One region of the Saccharopolyspora gloriosae genome, then DNA from elsewhere that is predicted to be linked to it. Evidence: riboswitches for the same ligand, from Rfam matches in the RefSeq annotation. Region 1 holds a riboswitch; each other region holds the start of a gene.
The links. A riboswitch is a leader RNA that binds a small molecule or an ion and turns the genes downstream of it on or off. The one in region 1 is predicted to bind cobalamin.
Positions count from the first base shown of each region.

Region 1 (4,381 bases):
ACCGTGCGGCCCTCGTCGACGCGCAGGCCCACCCCGTCGAGGATCAGCGCGCCTCCGGCGGACCAGGACACGTCGTGCGCGGACAGGCTCACGACACCCTCCCCCGCTTGGCCAGCAGCACGGCGAACGCGGGCACGCCGACGAGCGCGGTGACGACGCCGACGGGCACTTCCTGCGGGGCGGCGATGGTCGTGGCCAGCACGTCCACCCACACCAGCAGCACCGCGCCGAGCACGGCGGTCACCGGCAGCAGCGCGCGGTGGCGCGGACCCACGAGCAGCCGCGCGGCCTGCGGCAGCACCAGCCCGACGAAACCGATCGCACCGGCGGCGGCCACCAGCGTCGCGGCCAGCAGCGCGGTCGCCACCAGCAGCACCGCCCGCAACCGTGCCACCCGGACGCCGAGGGAGGCCGCGGCGTCCTGCCCGAACGCGAACGCGTCCAGCGCCCCCGCCCGCGACAGGCACAGCACCAGGCACACCGCGCACACCGCCGCGGAGATCGCGACGTCGTTCCACCGCGCGCCGGACAACGACCCCAGCAACCAGAACAGCACCCCGCGGGTCTGCTCCGCGTCCGCCGAGGTGATCACGATGTAGGAGGTGAGCGCGGAGAACAGCTGGGTGCCAGCGACCCCGGCGAGCACCGTGTGCCCGGCCGCCCCACCCGCGACCGAGGCGAGCAGCATCACCAGCGCGAACGCCACCAGCGCCCCGGCGAACGCGCCCGCGGTGAGCCCGATCGCACCCGCGCCGAGCCCGAGCACCACGACCGACACCGCGCCGGTGGACGCTCCGGCGGACACGCCGAGCAGGAACGGATCGGCGAGCGGGTTGCGCAGCAGCGATTGCAGCACCGCCCCGCACACGCCGAGCCCGGCTCCGCAGATCGCGGCCAGCAGCGCCCGCGGCAGCCGCAGCTGCCACACGATGCCCTGACCGATGCGGGAGACGTCGGTGTCGAGCAGGCCCAGCCGATCGGCGACCACGCTGCCGACGTCGCCGACGGTGAGGTGCGCCGGCCCGAGCGTGACCGCGACCGCGATCGACAGCAGCAGCGCCGGAATCCCGGCGAGCACGATCGCGACCGGCGGCAGTCTCCCCGCTGACGGCGCTGCCGTCACCGCTGCCGGTCCATCTCGACGAGCCGATCCGCGAGCCGTTCGATGCCCCGCACGGTGCGCATGCTGACGTTGAGCTCGGTGCCCGTCATGCCCATCAGGTGCCCGTCTCGCACCGCCGCGAGCCGGGACACCGCCGGATCCTCGTGCAGGAACCGGGTCTTCGCCGCCAGCCCGTCGCCTTCGCCGTCGCGGGTGAGGTCGCCGAGCACCAGCAGGTCCGGGTCGCGCGCGAGGACGTCCTCCCAGGACACCTGCGGCCACATCGAGCTGATGTCCGCGTAGGCGTTGCGCACGCCCAGCGCGCGGGTCATGACCGCGGGTGATCCGGTGGAACCCGCCATGTACGGCGATTCGGTGCGGGCGAACCAGAACAGCACCGAGGTCTCGGCGCGGGAGTCGAGCCCGGCGACCTTCCGCTGCGCCGCCGCGACCCGGCCGCGCAGCTGCTCGGTGAGCGCGTGACCACGTTCGGGGACGCCGAACAGGTCGGCGATCTCCTGCACCTCGCGGTAGATGTCGTCGAGCTCCACCGGTTTCGGCAGCGGCGCCTCCTCCGGGAAGCAGTTGCTCGGCGACAGGTACGTCGGCACGCCCAGCTCACCGAACCGCTCGCGGTCGGCGACCCCCTCATCGGTGAACACGGCCTTGTAGGCGCCGAGCACGAAGTCCGGTTCGGTGCCCAGCACCGACTCGAACGACGGGTTGTTGTCGGCCAGCCGCGGCACCCGCGAGTTCGCCTCCGCCAGCGCCGGATCGACCGGGTCGGTCCAGGTCGCGGTGCCCACCATCCGATCCGCCAGCCCCAAGGCCAGCATGATCTCGGTCGTGGACTGGTTCAGCGACACCGCGCGCCGCGGCGGCGCTTCGACGGTGACGTCGGTGTCGCAGTTGCGCACCGTCGTCGCGGCCTCGCCGCGGATGGTGTCGTCGGCGGGCGCGGCGCACGAGACCAGCACAGCGGCGGCCAGCGCCACCAGCCCGAGGCGTAACGAGCGGGCTTGCGAGAACGGCATGGCACGAGGTTCCTCACCCCGGACCCAGGCGCGGAGTCCGGCAGGCTGCGACCCGGAACCGCCTGCGGTCCGGGGAGCCGGCCAGGTCTTCGGGCTCGGGCTCACCGGGCGAGGCCCCTTCCCGGACCGGGAGGTCCAGTGGTTCCGGCCGTGGCCGTCCTCGCCCATCGCCCCTACCGCTGCGCGTCAGCTCCGGCTTCCGACCGGATTCCCTGCCCTCACGGGCGCGACAGGCTCCCGAGCACCCTAACCGGACATCCCACTACTCCATCAAGGTGATGTTCCTCGCCGTGAGCAGGGGTGGGCGGCCTGCATAGGTGGTCGGGTGGCGGAACCTCAGTTGCTTCCTCGCTGCGGGATCTTTTTTCCCGAGTGGCTCCGCCACGAGGGAAAAGGCCGTCCTCGCGAGGAAGCCACTGAGAACCCGCGGGTGTTCCGGCTGCGTGCGTGGTCGCTGCTCAGCGACTTCGTCGCTGACAAGACACAGACGTCACCAGGTGACGGGGAGTCTTGCGATTCCGTTGCCCATTTGTTCGTCGTCTTCGGAATCGGTGGGCATGCCGACCTTTTCGATCGGGACGGCGAGGGTGAGGTCGGGCAGGCGGCGCAGGAGCGCTCCGTAGACCTCTTGGAGTTCGATGCGCGCGAGGGGGGCACCGATGCAGTGCGACAGGCCGTGGCTGAACGCCAAGTGCGGGTTGGGGCTGCGGCCGACGTCGAAGGTCTCCGGGTCGTCGAAGACGCGGTCGTCGAACGACGGCGAGTAGTGGTCGCACAGCACCAGGTCACCGGCCTTGATGACGACACCGCCGATCTCGATGTCCTCGCCGGCGTAGCGGGGCTGGAAGGACTCGTCGACCTTGCTCAGCCGCAGCACCTCCTCGACGGCGGTCTCCAGCAGGCCGGGGTCGCGCACGACGCGTTCGCGCTGCTCGGGGTGCGAGGCGAACAGGGCGATGCCCGCGCTGAGGTTCGTCGGCGTCACCAGGTACGAGAAGCTGATCGTGGAGATCAGTTCGCACACCGTGCCGTCGTCGATCTCCGCCTCGCACAGCGCGGAGATGAGGTGCTCGTCCGGTTCGCGGCGCTTCTCCTCGACCAGTTCCTGCAGGTAGGCGAACAGCTCTTGGGCTCCGACGGCCACCTTCTCCGACTCGTCGAGCCGTCCGGCCCCGGCCAGCATCGCCATGAACCGGTCGTGCTCGGCGACGCCGAGCAGATCGCAGAGCACTTCGAACGACAGCGGCAGCGACAGCTCCGCGTGCAGGTCCACCGGCGGCGCGGACGCCGTGATCCGGTCCAGGTGCGCGGCGACGCGCGCGGCGACCCGCTCCCGCAGCGCGACCATCCGCTTCGCGGAGAAGTGGGGGGTGAGCGCGGCGCGGGTCTTCACGTGGATCTCGCGCGCCACCTCCGGATCGTCGCTGCGCACCAGGGTGTCCAGCAGCGGGCTGTCGAGGTAGCGGGGCCGGTTCTCCGGGTCGGGGTGGGAGCGGCCGATGCGGCGGTCCTTGAGCAGTTGCTTGAGCTCGGCGAGCCGGGTCACCAGCCACGCCTCATCACCGGCGCGGGTGCGCACCTTGACGACGGGGCCGCGTTCGCGCAGCTGCCGCATCAGCGGGCTCAGCCTGCCGACCACGGACCCTTCGGACTTCAGCAGCGGCAGCTCGTCGACGGTCATGGATGTGTCCTCCGCGGCGGGGCAGCGATCATGGGCGTGCCGCCGACGTTAGGCCCCATTCGCTGGGGAAAAGACCACACCGCGGGAGCGGGTCGGCCCTCGGCGCCGGCAGCGGACGCCGCACTCGATCCGGACCGGACGGTCACCGCCGAAACGTGAAGTGATGACCGCTTTCATGATCCCACCCGAACACGAGCAGCATGAAGACGAAGTTCACCAGCGCGGAAGTCCACAACGCGATGAGCGGCGACATCCACTGACCTAGCACGACCACTCCTCCGGAGAGCGCGAACAGGACAGCACCCGGACCAACTAGGAGCCCGACGACTCCCCCCAGCGCGGAAACAGTCGCACCAGCACGCGACAGCAGTACATCTCGTCCCACGAAGAAGTAGGCGATCGAAGCCATCATGGCGGCGGACACCGACGGGAGGAGGATGAATCCTTGGACACCCGTTTCGATGGAATCGGGATCGGAGCGGATCGCTCGCCCGACGGGATCCCACTCCGCGGGGATGTCGCCCCACCTCAGACCGATGGCAGCCAAGATCAGGACGAGCACCA
Region 1 covers NZ_JACHIV010000001.1:2,433,623-2,438,003, reverse strand. Annotated here, with positions in the region: gene BJ969_RS10810 (ATP-binding cassette domain-containing protein) at 1-92, opposite strand, end outside; gene BJ969_RS10805 (FecCD family ABC transporter permease) at 89-1,123, opposite strand; gene BJ969_RS10800 (ABC transporter substrate-binding protein) at 1,120-2,136, opposite strand; cobalamin riboswitch at 2,220-2,350, opposite strand; gene BJ969_RS10795 (cytochrome P450) at 2,627-3,817, opposite strand; gene BJ969_RS10790 (caspase, EACC1-associated type) at 3,960-4,381, opposite strand, start outside.

Region 2 (4,381 bases), 2.2 Mb from region 1:
ACGCCGCAGATGTTCGAGATCGTCGCCGTCGGCGCGATGGCCAGCACGTTCGAGTTGCGCATCCCGTTGGCGCGCACCCGCTCCCGCAGTCCGTCCCAGTCCAAAGTGGACGAGTGGTCCAGGTCGACGCCGGTTTCGCGGGCCTGCTCCAGCAGCCGCAGCGAATCGATCGGCAGCACGCCCCGGCTCCACAGCGAACCCTCGAAGGACTCGTACCGGCCGCGCTCGGCCGCCAGGTCCGAGGACGCGCCGATGGCGTGGAAGCTGATGTGCTCCATGCTCAGGTCCGCGAACTCCACCGCGGCCTGCGAGGACATCGGGATGCGCTGCGCGAACAACGCGTCCGAGAAGCCCATCAGGCCCAGGCCCACGGGGCGGTGGCGCATGTTCGAGGTCCGCGCCTCCGGGATCGTGTAGAAGTTCACGTCGATCACGTTGTCCAGCATCCGCACCGCCGTGCGGGTCGTGCGGCGCAGGCGCTCCACGTCCAGGCCGTCGGGCGTGACGTGCCGGGCCAGGTTGATCGAACCGAGGTTGCACACCGCGACCTCGTCGCCACCGGTGTTCAGCGTGATCTCGGTGCACAGGTTCGAGGAGTGCACCACGCCGGTGTGCTGCTGCGGCGAACGCAGGTTGCACGGGTCCTTGAAGGTGATCCACGGGTGACCGGTCTCGAACAGCATCGTGAGCATCCGCCGCCACAGGTCCACCGCGCGGACCTGGCGGAACACCGCCAGCTCACCGCGCTCGGCGGCGGCCTCGTACTCGCGGTAGCGCTCGGCGAACGCGGTGCCGTAGAGGTCGTGCAGGTCGGGGACCTCGTCCGGGGAGAACAACGTCCACTGCTCGTCGGCCTCCACGCGGCGCAGGAACTCGTCCGGGACCCAGTTCGCCGTGTTCATGTCGTGGGTGCGCCGCCGGTCGTCGCCGGTGTTCTTGCGCAGGTCGAGGAACTCCTCGATGTCCACGTGCCAGGTCTCCAGGTACGCGCACACCGCGCCCTTGCGCTTGCCGCCCTGGTTCACCGCGACCGCCGTGTCGTTGGCGATCTTCAGGAACGGCACCACGCCCTGCGAGGAACCGTTGGTGCCCTTGATGTGCGCGCCGGTGCCCCGGACCGGGGTCCAGTCGTTGCCGAGACCGCCCGCGTACTTCGACAGCAGCGCGTTGTTGCTGATGCCGTGGAAGATCCCGTGCAGGTCGTCGTCCACCGTGGTCAGGAAGCAGGACGACAGCTGCGGGCGCGTCGTGCCCGAGTTGAACAAGGTCGGCGTCGAGCACATGAAGTCGAACGACGACAGCAGGTCGTAGAACTCGACGGCGCGCGCCTCGCGGTCGTCCTCGCGCAGCGACAGGCCCATCGCGACCCGCATCAGGAACGCCTGCGGCAGCTCGAACCGCACGCCCTGCTCGTGCAGCAGGTAGCGGTCGTAGAGGGTCTGCAGGCCGAGGAAGCCGAACGCGATGTCGCGGTCCGCGTCCAGCGCGGCGCCCAGCCGGGCCAGGTCGAACCGCGCCAGCTCCGGGTCCAGCTGCTCCAGCTCGATGCCGCGGCGCACGTAGTCGGCGAAGTAACCGGCGTAGCGGTCCCGCATCTGCACCTGGTCGGCCTCGGCGGGCTCGTCCGCGACGAAGCTCAACGCCTCCCGGCGCAGCTTGTCCAGCAGCAGCCGCGCCGTGACCAGCGAGTAGTTCGGTTCGCCCTCGACGAAGGTGCGGGCGGCCATCGTCAGCGACTCGGCGAGCTCGGCGGAGCCGATGCCGTCGTAGACGTTGCGCCGGACCTCCCGCAGCACCCGATCCGCGTCCACATCGGACAACCCGGAGCAGGCCTGCTCGACGACGGTCGACACCCGGGCCCAGTCCAGCGGCACGCGGATGCCGTCCGGGCGCGTCATCGCCAGCTCCGGCGCGGTGTCCGCGGCCTGCTCCGGGGTCTCGCGGGCCTGGGCGTGCTGCTCCCGGTAGAGCACGTAGGCGCGGGCGACGCCGTGGTGGCCGCCGCGCATCAGCGCGAGCTCCACCGCGTCCTGGATCTGCTCGATGTGCACCAGGCCCTCGGGGCCGGCGTGGCGCAGCACTCCGCGCGCGGCCTGCTCCGACAACTCCGCGACGACCTGGTGCAGCCTCGACGACGAGGCGGCCGAATCCCCCTCGGCCGCCAGGAACGCCTTGGTCAGCGCCACGGAGATCTTCGTTTCGTCCCAACCGGAAACGGTCCCGTCGCGCCGCAGCACCCGCACTCCCGCGGGTACCGCGGTGGCTGCTGACGGCCGGGTCGTGGACTCGGTCACTGGCTCTCTCCCTCGCAAGCTCGGACACCTGCCCGGGACGGCTCGGAGCGTGCGAGGACCGCGGCGCGCACGGCACCGCTCGTCCCGCGACCCTCCCGCGAGGTCCCGGACGGCGCGCACCCCTCGTGCGCGCACCGATGGCAGGTCTTCGGACTCACGGGCACCCGGCGTCCTCGACGCCGGACCTACTGGCCGTCGCTTCCCGAGCATCGCGCTCAGTGCTGCACCACCTCTGGAGGTGGTGACGGCGGTCGTTCCCGTTCACCGCTGCGGGGCAGTCCCGGACTCGCACCGGGTTCCCTGTTGTCACACCGGGCGATCCCGGTGAACCATCAGCGGGCGCCACACTACATCTAGCGTTCGGCGCTGATCCGGACCCCATCATCGTCGGCGTGGCGGAAGACTTGTTGATGTCGCACGCATCACCCGGACGGGGAACGCGAGGTTCGTGCGGGACCAAGTCCGAAGCGGTGTGTGATGCGGATTCGCTGGTGGTCGCGGCCGTCGTTCGGGCAGACTCCTGTTCCGAGATCACCGGTCCGGAAGGAACTCCGATCATGCGCGCCTCCCGCGTGCGACGCGGACTCGCCGTCGTCGCCACCGCCCTGGCCACCGCCGCGATGGTCCCCGGCGCCGCCGCCGGGCAGGCGCCGCCGCGACCGGACACCACCGACGTGCGGCTGATCACCTTCAACGACCTGCACGGCAACCTCGAACCGCCCACCGGCTCCTCCGGCGAGGTCGAGCTGCCCGACGGCTCCGTCGTCGAAGCCGGGGGAGCGGCCTACCTCGCCGCGCACCTCGACCGGCTGCGCGCGCAGGCGCCGAACTCGCTGGTGCTCTCGGCGGGCGACAGCGTCGGCGCCTCCCCGGTGAACTCCGCGCTGTTCCACGACGAACCCACCGTCGAATTCCTCAACTCGCAGGACGTGCGCGCGCACGTCGTCGGCAACCACGAGTTCGACGAGGGCTACGCGGAACTGCAGCGGTTGCAGAGCGGTGGCTGCCACCCGGAGGACGGCTGCCGGTTCCGGGATTCCTTCGAGGGCGCGCACTTCCCGTACCTCGGCGCGAACGTGTCCTTCGAGGACGGTTCCCCGGCGCTGCTGCCGTTCACCGTGCAGGTCTCCGGCGGCGTGCCGATCGGCGTCATCGGGGCCACCTTGGAGGACCTGCCGAGCGTGGTGAGCCCGGAGGCCGTCGAAGGACTGCGGTTCGGCGAGGAGGTCGCCGCCATCGACCGCACCGCCGACGCGCTCGACCGCTTCGGCATCAAGGCGCAGGTCGTGCTGCTGCACCAGGGCGACGAGGCCACCGGCGGCGGACCGGACTCCTGCGAGCTCGAACCGGGCGGCCCGGCGACGCGCATCGCCACCGAAGCCTCGCCGAAGGTCGACGCCGTGTTCAGCGCGCACAGCCACCAGCAGTACAACTGCACCGCCACCGACCCGGCCGGGGCGCCGCGCCCCGTCGTGCAAGGAGCCTCGTTCGGCCGGTTGCTCTCGGTGCTCGACCTGAGCATCGACCGCGCCACCCGCGACGTGGTGCGGGAGCGGAGCTCGGCGCGCAACGAGATCGTCACCCGCGACATCGCACCCGACGCGGAGACCGTCGCGCTGGTGGAGGAAGCGCGGGAGAAGGCCGCGCCGATCGCGAACCGCGCCGTCGGGACGATCACCGGTGACCTGCTCAAAGCCGCCGCGCCGTCCGGGGAATCCGCGCTCGGCAGCGTGATCGCGGACGCCCAGCTGGAGTCGACCGCAGCGAGTGGCGCGCAGCTGGCCCTCACCAACCCCGGCGGCGTCCGCGCCGACCTGCCGCACGCCTCCTCCCCGGCGGGCGAGGGCGACGGCGTGGTCACCTACGGCGAGGCGTTCGCGGTGCAGCCGTTCGGCAACATCATGCAGACGATCACGCTCACCGGCGCGCAGCTCAAGAACGTGCTGGAACAGCAGTGGACACCGGAGGGCGCCACGATCCTGCAGGTCTCGGCAGGAGTGCACTACGAGTACTCCGAGTCCGCCCCCATCGGCTCGAAGGTGTCCGGGCTGACGCTGCACGGCGAACCGGTCGCTCCCGACGCCCCG
Region 2 covers NZ_JACHIV010000001.1:4,661,942-4,666,322, reverse strand. Annotated here, with positions in the region: gene BJ969_RS20205 (ribonucleoside-diphosphate reductase subunit alpha) at 1-2,294, opposite strand, end outside; cobalamin riboswitch at 2,417-2,643, opposite strand; gene BJ969_RS20200 (bifunctional metallophosphatase/5'-nucleotidase) at 2,852-4,381, shown strand, end outside.
Region 2: linked by a shared signal. The riboswitch ahead of BJ969_RS20205 (ribonucleoside-diphosphate reductase subunit alpha) and the one ahead of BJ969_RS10800 (ABC transporter substrate-binding protein) in region 1 are both predicted to bind cobalamin.

Region 3 (4,381 bases), 2.6 Mb from region 1:
TCCGTGCCGCTTCGAGCGCGGCGGATAACTCGCCGGCGGGTTCGCCGCCGACCTCGTAGCCGGCCTCGGTGGCCAGCACTTCCACTCCTCGTCCCGCCGGTCGGCCGCAGCGGCGCGAGCAGCCCGCCCAGTGCACCGGCAACGCGCCGGGCCGGGCGGCGCGCGCCGCGTCGGAGCGCACGTCGGCGAGGGATTTGGCGCAGCCGGGGCTCCCGGTGCACGCGGTGACCCCGGCCAGCGGCGCGGCGGTGTCCACCACGAAACCGGCTCCGTCCATTTCGGACAGCAGGGTCGTCGCGTCGTGCTCGGGGATTCCGGGCAGCAGCAGGGTGCGCCACGGCGTGAGCCGCAGCGGGCGGTCCAGGGCGGCCAGCGCCGCGACCTGCTCGGCGTTCAGCCTGCCCAGCGGGGCGCCCAGCGCGAGGCTCACCCGGCCGTCGCGGCGGTGCAGGACGCCGAGATCGGCGTGGGTGGCGACGGGCTCGACGGGACGACCCGGACCGGAGTGGCACGTCGTTGCGGGAGAAGACCCGACGCCGCCGGCCGGTTCCCCCACGCCGGGGGCGGAACCGGCGCGTTCAGCGGCACCGCTCGCGCTGATGGGCCGCTCGGTGCGTTCAGCCGATCCGCCGGCTGCGGCAGGAACGGTCCCGGCACGCTCAGCGGAACCGTCCGTGCCGGGAGCAGATCCGGTGCTGTCAGCGGACTCCGCGCCGGTGTCGGCGATCGGCGCACCGTCCTCCGCCGGGCCCGGTTCGGCGATGACGCGCGCGGCGATCAGCCGGGGACCGTCGGTGAGTTCGGCGAGCCGCCAGCTCGCCGACTCCTGCCGCCGCCGTTCCGCGAGGAACGCCTCCGCCGCGAGCACCGCGGCGCGCGCCGCGTCCGCGGTCGCGACCCGGATTCCTTCGTCCGCACCGGACAGCAGCACCGCGACCGAACCGTCCGCCGGGGCGAGCCCGATGTCGGCGGCGAGCCCGGCGACGTCGCCCCGCCCGTCGTCCACGGTGAACAGGAACCGCCCCGGCAGCTCCGCGAGCGCGGGCGCCGCGCACAACCGCCGGTCGAGCTCGGTCGCCACCGCGTGCACGTCCAGCGACCCCGCGTCGTCGCAACCGGTGTAGGGCGAGGCGATGATGTTGCGCACCCGCTCGTGCGTCGGCGAGGGCAGCAGGCCCGCGTCGGCCAGCGTCGCCGCGAACTCCGCCACGGCGTGCGGCGCGAGCCCGCGGACCTGGAGGTTCGCCCGCGAGGTCAGCTCCCAGCCGCCGTCGCCGAGCTCCGCCGCGGCGGCCAGCGCCCGCACCTGCCGCGCGTCGAGCCGCCCGCCCGGCACCCGGACCCGGGCCAGGCCGCCGTCGGCGGCCTCGTGCACCCGCAGCGCGCCGGGGCACGCGTCCGGTTCGGCTCGTGGCGGCACGGTTCTCCCCGCTCTCATCGCTCGTGGTCGGTCGGAACTCCCAGCGCACGGCGCGGGTCTCCGGTGGTGCGCGGCCCTGGGCGCGCACCGGCGGTCGTCGATACTACGGCCAGGCCTCGTTGCGGACGCAAAACGCGATGTGCCTCACCACAGCCACCCCCGACCCGGCGGCCTCCCCCGCACGACCGCCCCGCGAACCCCGGCCGGACCTTGTTCAAGCCCTCGCAATTTCGCGAGAGATCGACCGCCCCCGGCGTGTCGGACACCCCATGTGGACAACTCGTTTCCCCTGATCAGAAGTGGTTCCACGGCCGGGATCAGGAACGTTCACCTCGATCGGGTCGTTCGATTTCTCGCGAAATTGCGGGAATCGTCCACAACGTGACGAGTGGGGGCGGCGTGCGGGGGTGCGCCGGTGTCGACCGAGTTCGCGGTGAGGGGATTCCTCGGCGAGCGCTCGTGTCCGGTGGGTGACCGTCGCGCGAGCGTTCCGCCGAACGGCGCGGTGCCACGTGCGTGATCTCTCGCGCACCAGCGCAGCAGGCCACTTGACGAACGATCGCCCCGTTGCGGAGAGTGGTCGACGGCGACGAGTGGAGGAAGCCGGTGCGAGTCCGGCGCGGTCCCGCCACTGTCACCGGGGAGCGGACTCCGCACAACGAAGGTCACTGCCCGCGCACGTGCGCGGACGGGAAGGCCGGAGCGAGCGCCGATCCGGGAGCCAGGACACTCCGCGCCGCCACCGCCCGGTCCGACACCGGGTGCCGACGACTCCGGGGCGAGGACCCCGAGGAAGGTTGACCATGCGTCCTGTCCGCATGCCCGCGTCCCTGCTCAGCCGGGAGCGTGCCGCATGATCCTGCTGCTGTCCACATCGGACACCGATCTGCTCAGCGCACGCGCCAGCGGTGCGGACTTCCGCCTCGGCAACCCGGCCCGGCTCGGCGTGGACGACCTGCCGCCGCTGCTGGAGGGCGCCGACCTGGTGATCGTGCGGCTGCTCGGCGGCCGCCGCGCCTGGGAGGAGGGCCTCGACGCGCTGCTCGCAGGCCCGCGCCCGGTGGTGGTGCTCGGCGGTGAGCAGGCCCCGGACGCGGAGCTGATGGAGTGCTCCACCGTTCCCGGCGGCGTGTGCGCGCAGGCCCACGCCTACCTCGCGCAGGGCGGCCCGGAGAACCTGACGCAGCTGTTCAACTTCCTGTCCGACACGGTCCTGCTCACCGGCCACGGCTTCGAGCCGCCGGTGGAGACGCCGAAGTGGGGCCTGCTGGAGCGCGAGCCGCGCAACACCGAGGGCCCGAAGGTGGCGGTGCTCTACTACCGGGCGCACCACATGGCGGGCAACACCGCGTTCGCGCACGCCCTCTCCGACGCCATCGAGGACGCGGGCGGCCGGGCGATGCCGGTGTTCTGCGCGTCGCTGCGCGCCCCGGAACCGGGCCTGCTGGACACGTTGCGCCAGGCCGACGCGCTGATCGTGACGGTGCTCGCGGCGGGCGGTACGAAGCCCGCGACGGCCTCGGCCGGTGGGGACGACGAAGCGTGGGACGTGGGCGCGCTCGCCGACCTGGACGTGCCGATCCTGCAGGGCTTGACGCTGACCTCCAGCCGCGAAGCGTGGCAGGACAACGACGAGGGCCTGTCCCCGCTGGACATGGCCACGCAGGTCGCGGTGCCCGAGTTCGACGGTCGGCTGATCACGGTGCCGTTCTCGTTCAAGGAGAACGACTCGGAGGGCCTGCCGGTGTACGTGGCGGACCCGGAGCGCGCGGCGCGCGTCGCGGGCATCGCCGTGAAGCACGCCCGGCTGCGGTACGTGGAGCCGAAGGACAAGCGCCTGGTGCTGATGCTCTCGGCGTACCCGACGAAGCACTCCCGCATCGGCAACGCGGTCGGCCTGGACACCCCGGCGAGCGCGGTGGGCCTGCTGCAGCGGCTGCGCGAAGCCGGTTACGACATCGGCCCGGAGGACGGTCCGGACGCGCTGCCCGGCGTGGCCGCGCAGGACGGCGACGCGCTGGTGCACGCGCTGATCGCCGCCGGTGGCCAGGACCCGGATTGGCTCACCGAGGAGCAGCTGTCCGGCAACCCGGTGCGCATCCCCGCGAAGCGCTACGCCGACTGGTTCGCGACGCTGCCCGACGACCTGCGCGAGAGCATCGAGGGTCACTGGGGCCCGCCGCCCGGCGAGCAGTTCGTGGACCGCTCGCACGACCCGGACGGCGAGATCGTGCTGGCCGCGCTGCGCGCCGGCAACGTGGTGATCATGGTGCAGCCGCCGCGCGGCTTCGGGGAGAACCCGATCGCGATCTACCACGACCCGGACCTGCCGCCGAGTCACCACTACCTGGCCGCCTACCGCTGGCTGACCGACGAGTTCGGCGCGCACGCCATGGTGCACCTGGGCAAGCACGGCAACCTGGAGTGGCTGCCCGGCAAGACGGCGGGCATGTCGGCGTCCTGCGCGCCGGACGCGGCGCTGGCGGACCTGCCGCTGATCTACCCGTTCCTGGTCAACGACCCCGGCGAGGGCACCCAGGCGAAGCGCCGGGTGCACGCGACGCTGGTGGACCACCTGGTGCCGCCGATGGCGCGGGCGGAGAGCTACGGCGACATCGCGAAGCTGGAGCAGCTGCTCGACGAGCACGCGCAGATCTCGGCGATGGACCCGGCGAAGCTGCCCGCGATCCGCAGCCAGATCTGGACGTTGATGCAGGCCGCGAAGCTGGACCACGACCTCGGGCTGGACGAGCGCCCGCACGAGGCCGAGTTCGACGACATGCTGCTGCACGTCGACGGCTGGCTCTGCGAGATCAAGGACGCGCAGATCCGCGACGGCCTGCACGTGCTGGGCGCCGCCCCGAAGGGCGAGGCGCGGGTGAACCTGGTGCTGGCGATGCTGCGCGCCCGGCAGGTGTGGGGCGGCCAGAGCGGCGCGCTGCCCGGCCTGCGCGAGGCGCT
Region 3 covers NZ_JACHIV010000001.1:5,026,580-5,030,960, forward strand. Annotated here, with positions in the region: gene cobG (precorrin-3B synthase) at 1-1,420, opposite strand, end outside; cobalamin riboswitch at 2,018-2,151, shown strand; gene cobN (cobaltochelatase subunit CobN) at 2,274-4,381, shown strand, end outside.
Region 3: linked by a shared signal. The riboswitch ahead of cobN (cobaltochelatase subunit CobN) and the one ahead of BJ969_RS10800 (ABC transporter substrate-binding protein) in region 1 are both predicted to bind cobalamin.

Region 4 (4,381 bases), 2.6 Mb from region 1:
CGGGTCCTCGGCGGCGCTGAAGAGGGCGCGGCGCCGTGGGCGGTGGCGCTGACCGACGACGCGGGGCACCAGTTCTGCGGCGGCACCCTCGTCACGCCGATCAAGGTCGTCACCGCCGCGCACTGCGTCGACGGCCGCGACCCCGCGGCGCTGCGCGCGATCACCGGCCGGGCGGACCTGCGCGACACCGGGGGAACCGACGGCGCGGTCGGGGGCGTGTGGGTGCACCCGGAATTCCGGGACGTCACCGAGGGATACGACGTGGCGGTGCTGACCTTGACCGCTCCCGCCGCGCAGCAGCCGCTGCCGATGGCCGAACCCGGGGACGCCGAGCCGTACCGGCCGGGCAAGCAGGCCCGGGTCTACGGCTGGGGGCGCACCGCCGAGACCGGCTCGTCCTCGGAGGTGCTGCGCTCCGCCGAGGTGCCGATCAGCTCCGACGCGGACTGCCGGGCCGCGTACTCCGACTACGAACCGGGAACGCGGGTGTGCGCGGGAGCGCCGGAAGGCGGCCGGGACGCGTGCGCCGGGGACTCCGGCGGGCCGCTCGTCACCGACGGCAGGCTGATCGGCGTCGTGTCCTACGGCACCGGATGCGGGCGGCCCGGCACGCCCGGCGTGTACACCCGGATCGCGGCGGTCTCCTCGGACGTCGCGGCCCGGCTCTGAACGGAGGTGGTCGTCCCGGTGGATGGGACGTCCGGCGCGCCGTCGTTCTCGGGCGGAGCCGACCTGTTCATCGGGAATGTCCGCTTCGGGTGGCCGAGGCGCGTTCGTGCGCTGCACTTCCCGATTTCCGCGGCCGCGCGCGGGCCGGGCGCAGGACGTGGTCTGCGCTACTTCCGCCGCAGGTGACCGCAGGTGTCGTAGCCGGAATGTGATATCCCGTGATGGTGACCCTGCAACCGCTCGCCACCGCAGTCCACCGCGCCTACACGGCCGACCTCGACGCTGAGGACTTCTACCGCATGCTCCGCCTGCGCGTGGACGTGTTCGTGGTCGAGCAGAGCTGCCCGTACCCGGAGCTCGACGGCCGGGACCTGGAGAACAGCACTCGGCACTTCTGGATCGACTCCGCCGACGGGTACGTGCTCGGCTACCTGCGGCTGCTCGAAGACCCCGACGGCACCTTCCGCATCGGCCGCGTCGCCACCGCGAAGGAGGCCCGCGGTCTCGGCCTCGGGCGCAAGCTGATGCGCGCCGCGCTCGCCGAGATCCAGCGCGCCCCGGCGACGCTGTCGGCGCAGACCTACGCGCTGGAGTTCTACCGCGGCTTCGGGTTCGAACCCTCGGGTGAGGAGTATCTCGAAGACGGCATCCCGCACGTCGACATGCACCGATACCCCGGCTCGCTGCGCTGAGCCCGTCGCGGCTGTTCCTCGGCCGTCCGTGATCTGCGACGATGCACGCTGGTCCCAGCCAAGGCAGGTCAGGAAGCCGGTGCGAGTCCGGCACGGTCGGCGCCACTGTGACCGGGGAGCGGGCCTCCCTCGCGAGCCACCGGGCGCGTCGGCGAACGCTGCTGCCTGGGAAGGCCGGGGTCCCGCGTTGATCCGGGAGTCAGGACACTGCCTCGCCTTGGCGCAGCCGACATCGGGGCGTCCGAGACCCGAGGAAGGAACACCTGGCATGACTGCTCCCGCGAGCCCGCGCTTCCCGTTCACCGCGGTGGTCGGGCACGACGACCTGCGGCTGGCGCTGCTGCTGAACGCGGTGCACCCGCGCATCGGCGGTGTGCTGGTGCGCGGCGAGAAGGGCACCGCGAAGTCGACGGTGGTGCGCGCCCTGGCGTCGCTGCTGCCCGCGCTGGACGTCGTGCCCGGCTGCCGCTTCGGCTGCGCCCCGGACCGGCCCGACCCGCAGTGCCCGGACGGCCCGCACGCCGAGATCACCGGGGTGCGGCGGCCCGCGGAACTGGTCGAGCTGCCGGTCGGCGCCACCGAGGACCGGCTCGTCGGCTCGCTCGACCTGGAACGCGCGCTGACCGAGGGCGTCAGCGCCTACCAGCCCGGTCTGCTGGCGGCGGCGCACCGCGGCGTGCTCTACGTCGACGAGGTCAACCTGCTGCACGACCACCTCGTGGACCTGCTGCTGGACGCGGCGGCGATGGGCCGCGCGCACGTGGAGCGCGAAGGCGTGTCGGTCACGCACGCGGCCTCGTTCCTGCTGGTGGGCACCATGAACCCGGAGGAGGGCGAGCTGCGTCCGCAGCTGCTCGACCGGTTCGGGCTCACCGTGCAGGTCGCGGCGTCGCGCGACGTGGCGACGCGCACCGAGGTGGTGCGCAGGCGGCTCGCGTTCGAGGCGGACCCGGCGGGTTTCGCGGCGCGGTGGGCCGACGCGGACGCCGACCTGGCGCGGCGGATCACCGAGGCGCGGTCCCGGGTGGAGTCGGTGCGGCTGCCCGACGCGGAGCTGCGGCGCATTTCCGCGCTGTGCGCGTCGTTCGACGTGGACGGCATGCGCGCGGACCTGGTGCTGGCCCGGACCGCCGTGGCGCACGCCGCGTGGCGCGGCGCGGACGCCGTGGCCGAATCGGACGTGGAGGCCGCGGCCCGGCTGGCGCTGCCGCACCGGCGGCGCCGCGACCCGTTCGACGAGCCCGGCGTCGAAGAGGATCAGCTGCAGCAGGCGCTCAACGACGCCGCCCAGCACGCGCAGGACCAGCCGGGCGACGACCGGGGTTCCGCGCAGGACGACGGCGGGGAGGAACCGCCGGACGGTCCCGACGACGGGCCGGGCGGGCCCGGCGGCGGTGCCCCCGACGGCGGACCGGACGACGGCCCGGACGGGCCGGGCGGTGGCGAGGCGCAGACCCCGCCGGAGGCGCCCGCGCCGAACGGCGACGGCGGCTCGCGGCAGGACGACGGAAACGGTCGGGCTCCCGCGAGCAAGCCCCCGGCCGCGCCCGCACCGGCGTTCCGGGCTCGGTTGCTCGAAGTCCCCGGGGTCGGCGAAGGCGCTCCCGGCAGGCGTTCCCGCGCCCGGTCCCGCAGCGGCCAGACCGTCCGATCCTCCACAGTGGACGGACATGGGGTGCATCTGCCGTCCACGCTGATCGCGGCGGCCCCGCACCAGCGGGCGCGCGGGCGCAGCGGCCCCGGACTGGTCCTGCACCGCGGGGACGTCCGGAAGTCGGTGCGCGAAGGCCGCGAAGGCAACCTCGTGCTGTTCGCCGTCGACGCCTCCGGCTCGATGGCCGCCCGCGAACGCATGTCCGCCGTCAGCGGCGCCGTGCTCTCCTTGCTGCGTGACGCCTACCAGCGCCGGGACAAGGTCGGCGTGGTGACCTTCCGCGGCGAGGACGCCGAGCTCGCGCTGCCGCCCACGTCGTCGGTGGAGATCGCCGCCACCCGGATGCGGGACCTGCGCACCGGTGGCCGCACGCCGCTGGCCACCGGGCTGCTCAAGGTCCGCCAGGTCGTGACCACCGAGCGCACCCGCGACCCGCGCAGGCGTCCGCTGCTGGTGCTGCTCACCGACGGCAAGTCCACGGTTCCCGCCGGTGGCGGCGGAACCGGGCGCGCCAGGGCGCAGCAGGCGGTGCGGGACTCGATGCGCGCGGCGGGCCTGCTCGCCGGGCTCGGCGTGGCGTCGGTGGTGGTCGACTGCGAGCAGGGCATGGTGCGCCTCGGCCTCGCCGGCCAGGTCGCCACCGCACTCGGCGGGGCCTGCCTGCGGCTGGAGGAGCTCTCCGCCGACGCCGTCGCCGGGGTCGTGCGCGCGGCCCGCGACACCGCCGCTCGGGCCGCTTGATTCCGATTCGGTTACGACCCGGTCCGGGCGGAGTAGGAATATCCCGGCGTAGTTGGTAAGCTCTTCCTCGTCCACCTGACCCCCAGGGGTGGACCACGAAGTGCCCTCGCGCTCCCGATGACCCCCAGGTCGGTCGAGCGCGGGGGCGCTTTTTTTCGCACCGGGACGACCCGTCGGTGAGCGCGTCTCAGCAGTCCACCGATGTCGGTCGGCTCCAATCCGGCCGACGCGCGATTCGCCGCCGGTGGGCCGGAAAACGGTTGCTGCGAGGCGTTTTCGAGCCGACCGGAGACGGTGAGGTCCGCGACAGCCGGTCCGGCGCCCGACCGAGGTGGCCTAGGGTCTGAGCCCATGCCTCAGGGAAAGCCGAGTTCTGTTCCGCAAGACGGGTTGACCACGCGGCAGCGGCGCAACCGTCCGCTGCTGATCGTGCACACCGGGGAGATGAAGGGGAAGTCGACCAGCGCGTTCGGACTCGCGCTGCGCGGCTGGAACCAGGGCTGGTCGATCGGCGTGTTCCAGTTCGTGAAGTCGGCGAAGTGGAAGGTCGGCGAGGAGGCCGCGTTCCGCGCGCTCGGCAGGCTGCACGAGGAGACCGGTGAAGGCGGCCCCGTCGAGTGGCACA
Region 4 covers NZ_JACHIV010000001.1:5,053,748-5,058,128, reverse strand. Annotated here, with positions in the region: gene BJ969_RS21945 (trypsin-like serine protease) at 1-669, shown strand, start outside; gene BJ969_RS21940 (GNAT family N-acetyltransferase) at 891-1,361, shown strand; cobalamin riboswitch at 1,431-1,571, shown strand; gene BJ969_RS21935 (putative cobaltochelatase) at 1,630-3,756, shown strand; gene cobO (cob(I)yrinic acid a,c-diamide adenosyltransferase) at 4,108-4,381, shown strand, end outside.
Region 4: linked by a shared signal. The riboswitch ahead of BJ969_RS21935 (putative cobaltochelatase) and the one ahead of BJ969_RS10800 (ABC transporter substrate-binding protein) in region 1 are both predicted to bind cobalamin.